One region of the Serratia fonticola genome, then DNA from elsewhere that is predicted to be linked to it. Evidence: predicted binding sites of a transcription regulator. Region 1 holds the regulator's gene; each other region holds the start of a gene.
What was found. The regulator PhoB, encoded in region 1, activates phosphate uptake and scavenging genes when phosphate is short. The targets are predictions, from matches to a motif close to CTGTCATAAAACTGNCNNAT.

Region 1 (2,206 bases):
GCCCAGCAGATGCTGTGCCAGGCCGTTACACCAGAAGATATTGCCCTCAACGGTGGTCATCACCACCGCATCCGGTAAGGATTCGGCCCCGCTGCGAAAGCGTTTGATCAACAACGCCAGCTCACGGCGGCGGCGACGGTTACGCTGCTGCATCTGATACAGGCCATAGAATAGCGGCTCCCAGCTCCAGCGGCCCGGCGGCGGCGTCATGCTGCGATCCACCCACAGCCAGTGGGAAAGTTTGAGTTGGTTATAGAAGTTCCAGGCCAGCGCGGCCAGCACCGAAACCAACAGCAACCAGGGCAGATAACCGAAAATCAGCCCCAGCAATAAGGCGGGCAGGCAAAAAAGGGCCAGCTCCAGCGCCAGCCTCTTCCACGATAAACGTTCTAGCACGGTAACCTCTCCAGCGCTGTGCGATCAGTAGCGCGTTGAGAACCGATAACCGGTGCCGCGAACGGTTTGAACCATCTTGTCATGACCACTGGTCTCCAGCGCCTTACGCAGCCGGCGGATATGCACATCAACGGTGCGGTCTTCCACATAAACGTTAGTGCCCCAGACGTGATTAAGCAACTGTTCGCGGCTATAAACACGCTCCGGATGAGTCATAAAGAAGTGCAGCAGTTTGAACTCGGTCGGCCCCATCTCCAGCGCCTGCTCATTGGCCATCACCCGGTGTGAAGAAGGATCCAGGCTTAGCCCCTGCATTTCAATCACTTCTTCTACTGCCATTGGTGAAATACGGCGCATTACCGCCTTGATACGTGCCACCAGCTCCTTGGGCGAGAAAGGTTTGGTGATGTAATCATCTGCACCAACTTCCAGGCCACGTACCCGATCTTCTTCTTCACCGCGCGCGGTCAGCATCATTACCGGGATATCCCGGGTCATCGCCTCACGCTTCATATGCTTGATAAACTGAATGCCGGAACCACCCGGTAACATCCAGTCCAGTAACACCAAATCAGGGAACGGCTCAGACAGGCGCGTAACGGCACTGTCATAATCCTCGGCTTCCAACGGTTGGTAACCATTCTGTTCCAACACAAAGCACACCATCTCACGGATCGGCGCTTCGTCTTCCACCACCAGTATGCGTCTTGCCATCGTCAATCCTGCCAATGTGTTAGCGATCTCAGTTGATTGCGGTCGCCATTATGCGTCAGTTTTGTGACAGTTTTATGAAAAAAAAGCCCGATCGAACGCAGTAAGCATAGCGATTATTTCTGACGGCAAACAAAAATCATTCGGCTCCCTGCTTGATTGAGCCACGACAGGAGAGATCCCCCCCTTTATAATCGTCGCCATTATGTTGTCGCCCTGGGAGTTTTATGCGCCTGATCCATACCTCCGACTGGCATTTGGGCCAGTACTTTTTCACCAAAAGCCGCGCCGCCGAGCATCAGGCCTTCTTACGTTGGCTGATCGAACAGGTGGAACAGCATCAGGTGGATGCGCTTATCGTCGCAGGCGATCTGTTCGATACCGGCTCCCCACCCAGCTACGCCCGCGAACTATACAACCGGTTTGTGGTGGAACTGCAACGCACCGGCTGCCAACTGGTGGTGCTGGGCGGCAACCATGACTCCGTGGCCACGCTGAACGAATCGCGTGAGCTGCTTTCCTGCCTGAATACCACCGTGATTGCCAACGCGCAAAGCGAGCTGGAGCAGCAGATCGTGGTGCTCAACCAGCTTGATGGCCAACCTGGTGCGGTACTTTGCGCCATTCCGTTCCTGCGCCCACGGGATCTGCTCACCAGCCGCGCCGGTGAGTCTGGCAACCAAAAGCAGCAGGCTCTGCAAGAAGCCATCGCCGTGCATTACCAAACCCTGTATCAGGCAGCTTGTGCGCGCCGCGATGCGTTGGGTTTGCCACTGCCGATCGTCGCCACTGGCCACTTAACCACCGTGGGCGTCACCACCTCGGATTCGGTACGGGATATCTATATCGGCACGCTGGATGCCTTTCCAGCCCAGGCGTTCCCCCCTGCCGATTACATTGCGTTGGGGCATATCCATCGCGCGCAGAACGTCGCCAAGTCCGAGCATATCCGCTACAGCGGCTCGCCAATCCCACTGAGTTTTGACGAGTTAGGCAAAGCCAAAAGCGTGTTTATGGTCGATTTTGCCGACGGTGCGCTGCAACAGATCGCGCCATTGGAGATCCCCACCTTCCAGCCCATGCAGCTGATCAAGGGTGA
Region 2 (2,206 bases), 520 kb from region 1:
TGGGTACTGCTGCCGTGTGAGCTGATCGATTACAACGGCGAAGCGCTGAAAGAGTACGTGTTGCGCTATACACAACAGTGGCAGTTACCGCAGGCGTTTACCGATTGGCTGAACGACTGCAACACCTTCTGCTCAACGCTGGTCGATCGTATCGTCACGGGCTACCCACGCGATGAAGTAGATCAGTGGCAACAGCAGTTGGGTTATCAAGATAGCTTCCTCGACACGGCGGAACATTTCTACCTGTTTGTGATCCAGGGCCCGCAGTGGCTGGCGCAAGAGCTGCATCTGGATAAGTTGGATCTGAATGTCCACATCGTCGATGACATCAAACCTTATAAAGAACGCAAGGTAGCGATCCTCAATGGGGCGCATACGGCACTGGTGCCGGTGGCATTCCTGGCCGGTTTGAATACCGTGGGCGAGGCCATGAGCGATGAGCAGATCGGCGGCTATGTGGCGAACACCATTGCCGAAGAGATTATGCCGGTGCTCGATCTGCCGCAGGAAGAGTTACGGCCATTTGCCGAAGCGGTACAGAACCGTTTCCGTAACCCGTTTATTCAGCATCAGTTGCTGTCGATTGCGCTGAACGGCATGACCAAATTCCGCACGCGTATTTTGCCGCAGTTGCTGGCTGGCCAACAGAAAAATGCCGCGCTGCCGAAACGGCTGACCTTTGCCTTGGCCGCGTTGTTGGCCTTCTATCGTGGCGAACGACAGGCGGGTAGCTATGCATTACAGGATGACGCCCATTGGCTGACGAGGTTCGCAACGCTGTGGGCTGGAGTGGAACATCACGACCTGACGCTCGCGGCGTTGGTAGAAAGCGTGCTGGCAGATGAAGCGCACTGGGGGCAAAATCTCAATGCCGTTCCTGGGCTGACTGTTGCCGTGACCACCGATCTGCAAGCCATTCTTGACCACGGGATGCGTGCGGCATTGAGCGAAATAGAACGCCGATAAAACCTCTACTCGCTTATTTTAATCCTGCCAATCACGGGAAATGGCGTTGAACGTCATTTCCCGGCCATAAAACCATCATCTGCGTGTCATACAGTTATTCGTTAATAGGTGCCCATAAGATTAGCCACTGAAATCAGAGAAATCATATGGCGCAGGCACTGTTAAAACTGGCACCGACCGACTATCCAGGGCAGCAACCGATCCCGTTACGCAAGGTATTAGCGGTAAAAGGGCTGGGTAAGGCTTATCAATCTCAGCAACGCGTCCTCGACGACATCAATTTTGATCTGCACGCCGGGGAGTTTGTGGCGGTAATAGGCCGCTCCGGGGCCGGCAAATCAACCCTGCTGCATACGCTGAACGGCACCATTCCTTCCAGCTGTGGCGAGATGCTGCATTTTGAGGACGATGGGGTTGCACAGGATATCGCGCAGCTCTCAGCCCGCCAGATGCGCCAGTGGCGTGCCCGCTGTGGCATGATCTTCCAGGACTTTTGCCTGGTTCCCCGATTGGATGTGATCACCAACGTGCTGCTTGGCCGCCTCAGCCACACCTCAACGCTGAAATCCTTCTTCAAAGTGTTCGACGATGCCGATCGTGCGCGGGCCATCGAGCTACTGCAATGGCTGAATATGCTGCCACATGCGCTGCAACGTGCCGAAAATCTGTCCGGCGGCCAAATGCAGCGCGTCGCCATCTGCCGCGCGCTGATGCAAAACCCCAAAATTCTGCTGGCCGATGAGCCGGTTGCCTCGCTCGATCCGAAAAACACCCGCCGCATTATGGATGCGCTACAGAAAGTCAGCGAGAACGATATCGCGGTGATGGTGAACCTGCACTCGGTCGAACTGGTGAGGGAATACTGCACCCGGGTGATTGGCATCGCCCAGGGCAAAATCATTTTCGACGGCCACCCGTCGCAGCTTAATGAACGTGTTTTGCAGCAGCTGTATGGCGAAGAAGCCAATCAGATCCATTAATCACTTGAACGTCACCTTTACACACAGGGCATGCGCAATGAAAAAAGTATTCACACTGACCACCATGATGGCCGGCGTAATGATGGTATTTACTGCAGGTGCAGCGGATGCGCCGAAAGAGTTGAACCTGGGGATCCTGGGTGGACAGAACGCCACCCAACAGATTGGTGATAACCAGTGTGTGAAAGATTTTCTCGATAAAGAGCTGAACGTAGACACCAAGCTGCGTAACTCTTCCGACTACTCTGGCGTGATCCAGG
Region 3 (2,206 bases), 1.6 Mb from region 1:
CCTGATCGACGCGGAGCTGGCCCGTCTGGCGACTCAGAACGAATGGGAAGGCATCGTGGTTTACGGTGCGGTGCGCCAGGTGGATGATCTGGAAGAACTGGACATCGGCATTCAGGCGATGGCAGCGATCCCGGTAGGAGCCACCAGCGAAGCGATAGGCGAAAGTGATATCCGCGTGAATTTTGGCGGTGTGACCTTCTTCTCTGGCGATCATCTGTATGCCGACAACACCGGCATCATCCTTTCTGAAGACCCGCTCGATATCGAGTAACCGCAGAAAATGACAAAGGGCGCCTGAGGCGCCCTTTTCGTTGGTGCTAATGGATCAGACTTCTTCCATTTTACCCAGCAATGCGCGCAGGCGATCTTGCCACACGTGCTGCTCTTCTTTCAGCTGCTGGTTTTCACGGACCAGTGACTCGTGGTTACCCGCAGCGCTCTGAACTTCCTGAGACAGGGAATTGTTTTTCTCTTTCAGCTCTTCAATTTCCATCTGCAACAGCGTGATGGTATCGATCGCCTGCTGAACTTTTGCTTCCAGTTTTTCAAATACTTCAAATGACATTCTTCAGTCCCCTCATGATAGCAAGGCGTACATCCATAAGTAGCGCCGCAACCTTAGCTGCAGCGACTGCGAATATGCTCGCGTAACCAACAGGCCCAGCGCCTGTTTCGATAAAACCTTTCCCGCAATAAAAACGATTGTAAGTAGCCAGCCCCCCAGTGTCTAGCAACATACCGACCCAACGCGCACTCTGTTGCAATTTTCCTACCCTGGCTATCAGCCAAAGCTGAAAGTCACCGCTGCCAAACGGCAGGGTTGTTAACAAATAGAGACAAAATAACTGGTCAGATCACCGTTTTATGGCGCAGAAAGAACACCAAACAACGCGAATTCGCTCAATTTTATGACGAAGTACACACATTTTGATTTCGCTATTTCTCGTTTATGCTCGTTAACGATAAATTTACATCACATCCTCAACCGATAAGAGGACGTGAAGAAAAACTCTGTAGCTCAAGGCCAAAACGCCAACGCGCCAAGCCTAGATAACCTATAACCGTCGTCTGCAGGACAATAATATTATGAGCCAAACCATCAGTCCGACCTTAAAAGGCCAGTGCATCGCTGAATTCCTCGGCACCGGTCTGTTGATTTTCTTTGGCGTAGGCTGTGTGGCAGCGCTGAAACTGGCAGGTGCCAGCTTCGGCCAGTGGGAAATCAGCATCATTTGGGGCCTGGGGGTGGCGATGGCCATCTATCTGACCGCCGCCATTTCCGGTGCTCACCTGAACCCGGCCGTCACGCTCGCGCTGTGGCTGTTCGCCTGCTTTGATGGACGCAAAGTACTCCCTTACATCGTTGCGCAGATTGCGGGTGCCTTTTGCGCGGCAGCACTGGTCTACGGGCTGTATTACAGTCTGTTCTTCGATTTTGAAGCCGCCCACCAGATGGTACGTGGCAGCAACGAAAGCCTCGAATTGGCCGGCATTTTCTCGACGTATCCCAACGCGCATATCTCCGTCGGCCAGGCCTTCCTGGTAGAAACCGTGATCACCGCCATCCTGATGTGCCTGATCCTGGCGCTGACAGACGACGGCAACGGCATTCCACGCGGCCCGCTGGCACCGCTGTTGATCGGTATTCTGATTGCCGTCATCGGTGCCTCTATGGGACCATTAACCGGCTTTGCACTGAACCCGGCGCGTGACTTTGGCCCGAAACTGTTCGCCTACCTGGCGGGCTGGGGCAACGTGGCCTTCACCGGCGCTCGCGACATCCCTTACTTCTTGGTGCCTATCTTCGGCCCTATCGTCGGTGCAGGTTTGGGCGCCTTTGGTTATCGCGCGCTGATCGGTCGCCATCTGCCTTGTGACGTTTGCTTCGAGGAAGAGCAACCCGCCACTAAACCAGAACAACGTAAAGCGTGATTGGCACGGCTTTAAACGGTTAACCACAGTAGGACTCAAAATTATGACAACCGAAAAAAAATACATTGTCGCCCTCGACCAGGGAACCACCAGTTCACGTGCCGTAGTGCTCGATCACGATGCCAATATTGTTGCGGTTTCACAGCGTGAATTTACGCAGATCTACCCGAAGGCCGGCTGGGTAGAGCACGACCCGATGGAAATCTGGTCCTCACAAAGTTCCACCTTGGTCGAAGTGCTGGCCAAGGCCGATATCAGTTCTGACCAAATCGCC
Region 4 (2,206 bases), 1.0 Mb from region 1:
CCGCTTTCTTCGGTGCCAGTTCCAGCGCGTGCAGGCCGATCAGCATGACTGGGCCATAGATCAGGAAGCCGATGGTGATCATACAGGCCATATCGATGCCAGGGTTACCCACCGGGTTCAGCCAGTAAACGATGGTGGCGATGGTCACCAGAACCATGAAGAACACCCCGGTGGCACCACGGTTGCCTTTAAACACCTTGTCCGACATCCAGCCGCACAGCAGGGTGCCTGGGATACCGGCGTATTCGTACAGGAAGTAGGCCCAGGAGGACTTATCCAGCGCGAAGTGTTTCACTTCTTTCAGGTAGGTTGGTGACCAGTCCAGGATGCCGTAGCGCAGCAGATACACGAACACGTTGGCGATCGCGATGTACCACAGCAGTTTGTTTGGCAGCACGTACTGCATGAAGATCTGCTTGGCTGTCAGTTCTTCTTCTGCTTCTTCGCTGTAATCATCCGGATAGTCGTTTTTGTATTCTTCAATCGGTGGCAGACCAACAGATTGCGGGGTGTCACGCATCAAGGCGAAGGCGATCAGGGCCACCAGGATCGCACCGAAGGCAGGCATATACAGCGCCGCATGCCAGTCGTTAAACCAGGCCATACCCAGCAGGAACAGCAGTGGAGGCAGGCCACCACCGACGTTGTGCGCACAGTTCCATACCGAAACGATACCGCCACGTTCTTTCTGTGACCACCAGTGCACCATGGTACGGCCACAAGGCGGCCAACCCATACCCTGGAACCAACCACACAGGAACAGCAGCACGAACATCACGGCAATGCTGGAGGTAGCCCAAGGCACAAAGCCCATAAACAGCATGACGGCAGCGGCCAGGATCAGGCCAGCGGGTAGGAATACACGCGGGTTGGAACGGTCAGAAACCGAGCCCATGATGAACTTGGAGAAACCGTAGGCGATGGAAATCCCTGACAGCGCAAAGCCCAGGTCACCACGGCTGAAGCCCTGATCGATCAGATACGGCATCGCCAGGGTGAAGTTTTTACGCACCAGATAGTAGGCGGCGTAACCGAAAAAGATCCCCATAAAAATCTGCCAGCGCAGCTTACGGTAGAGCGGGTCTACCTTGTCGACTGGCACACGAGAAATGTGTGCGGCTGGCTTAAAAATACTCAACATGAGCGCCTCCGATGGCTTTATCTGTTTATTGCCTCAACAGGAAACGGCTGTCCTGAAGATGAGCTTGCGGATACCTGAAGTGTTGTTAAATGTTCCATAACGAGCGCAATGCTAGAGAAAACCCCCCGGTCACACCGTGATGGATGGCGCATTTGTTACACTTTTATGAAACTGTGGCGAATTTTGAGTGATCGGTTAACATTTTGGAATGACTAAATAGCACAAATACGTGATATTGGTCACATTCATGGCTTTTTATGGCCATATTATTTTCGTTTTCTGTTCGTTATTGTTCCTTATCAAACAAAAACCCTACTAACTGTGGCTAAATAAATCCATAACTACAGGCTCAGGGGGCGTGATGAGCAACAACTCACCAATCACCGAAACGGACGTGATCATCATTGGCGGCGGCGCTACCGGCGCGGGGATTGCCCGTGACTGCGCGCGGCGCGGTCTGCGTTGCGTTTTACTGGAAAGGCATGACATCGCCACTGGCGCTACTGGCCGCAACCACGGGTTGTTGCACAGCGGAGCGCGCTATTCGGTCACCGACGGCGAATCGGCACGCGAATGTATTGAAGAAAACCGCATCCTCAAGCGTATTGCCCACCATTGCATCGAACGTACCGACGGCCTGTTCATTACCTTGCCTCAGGACTCGTTAGCCTTTCAGCAGCAGTTTATTACCGCTTGTCGCAGCGCTGGCATTGAGGCCGAAGCCATTGACCCCGCGCTGGCATTACGCCTGGAGCCTGCGGCTAACCCCGCCCTGATCGGCGCGGTGCGGGTGCCGGATGGCACCGTCGATCCTTTCCGTTTAACGGCGGCCAACATGCTTGACGCGCGTGAACATGGCGCACAAATCCTGACCTATCATCAGGTTACCGGTTTGTTACGTACTGGCGATCGCGTGACGGGCGTGCGCGTTTTCGATCACAAGGCCGCACAGCAGTACGATATTCATGCTCAGGTGGTGGTCAATGCCGCCGGGATCTGGGGCCAGCAAATTGCTGAGTATGCCGATCTGCGCATCCGTATGTTCCCTGCTAAAGGGGCGTTGCT

Region 2: the regulator PhoB is predicted to act here: its motif matches at 1,028-1,047, upstream of phnC (phosphonate ABC transporter ATP-binding protein).
Region 3: the regulator PhoB is predicted to act here: its motif matches at 852-871, upstream of WN53_RS07060 (MIP/aquaporin family protein).
Region 4: the regulator PhoB is predicted to act here: its motif matches at 1,294-1,313, upstream of glpT (glycerol-3-phosphate transporter).

The regions. Positions count from the first base shown of each region.
Region 1 is NZ_CP011254.1:3,172,801-3,175,006, reverse strand. It holds gene phoR (phosphate regulon sensor histidine kinase PhoR) at 1-396, opposite strand, end outside; gene phoB (phosphate response regulator transcription factor PhoB) at 421-1,110, opposite strand; gene sbcD (exonuclease subunit SbcD) at 1,335-2,206, shown strand, end outside.
Region 2 is NZ_CP011254.1:3,688,669-3,690,874, forward strand. It holds gene WN53_RS16450 (tagaturonate reductase) at 1-966, shown strand, start outside; gene phnC (phosphonate ABC transporter ATP-binding protein) at 1,113-1,946, shown strand; gene phnD (phosphonate ABC transporter substrate-binding protein) at 1,984-2,206, shown strand, end outside.
Region 3 is NZ_CP011254.1:1,598,473-1,600,678, forward strand. It holds gene rraA (ribonuclease E activity regulator RraA) at 1-271, shown strand, start outside; gene zapB (septal ring assembly protein ZapB) at 326-565, opposite strand; gene WN53_RS07060 (MIP/aquaporin family protein) at 1,087-1,932, shown strand; gene glpK (glycerol kinase GlpK) at 1,976-2,206, shown strand, end outside.
Region 4 is NZ_CP011254.1:2,128,360-2,130,565, forward strand. It holds gene glpT (glycerol-3-phosphate transporter) at 1-1,141, opposite strand, end outside; gene glpA (anaerobic glycerol-3-phosphate dehydrogenase subunit A) at 1,503-2,206, shown strand, end outside.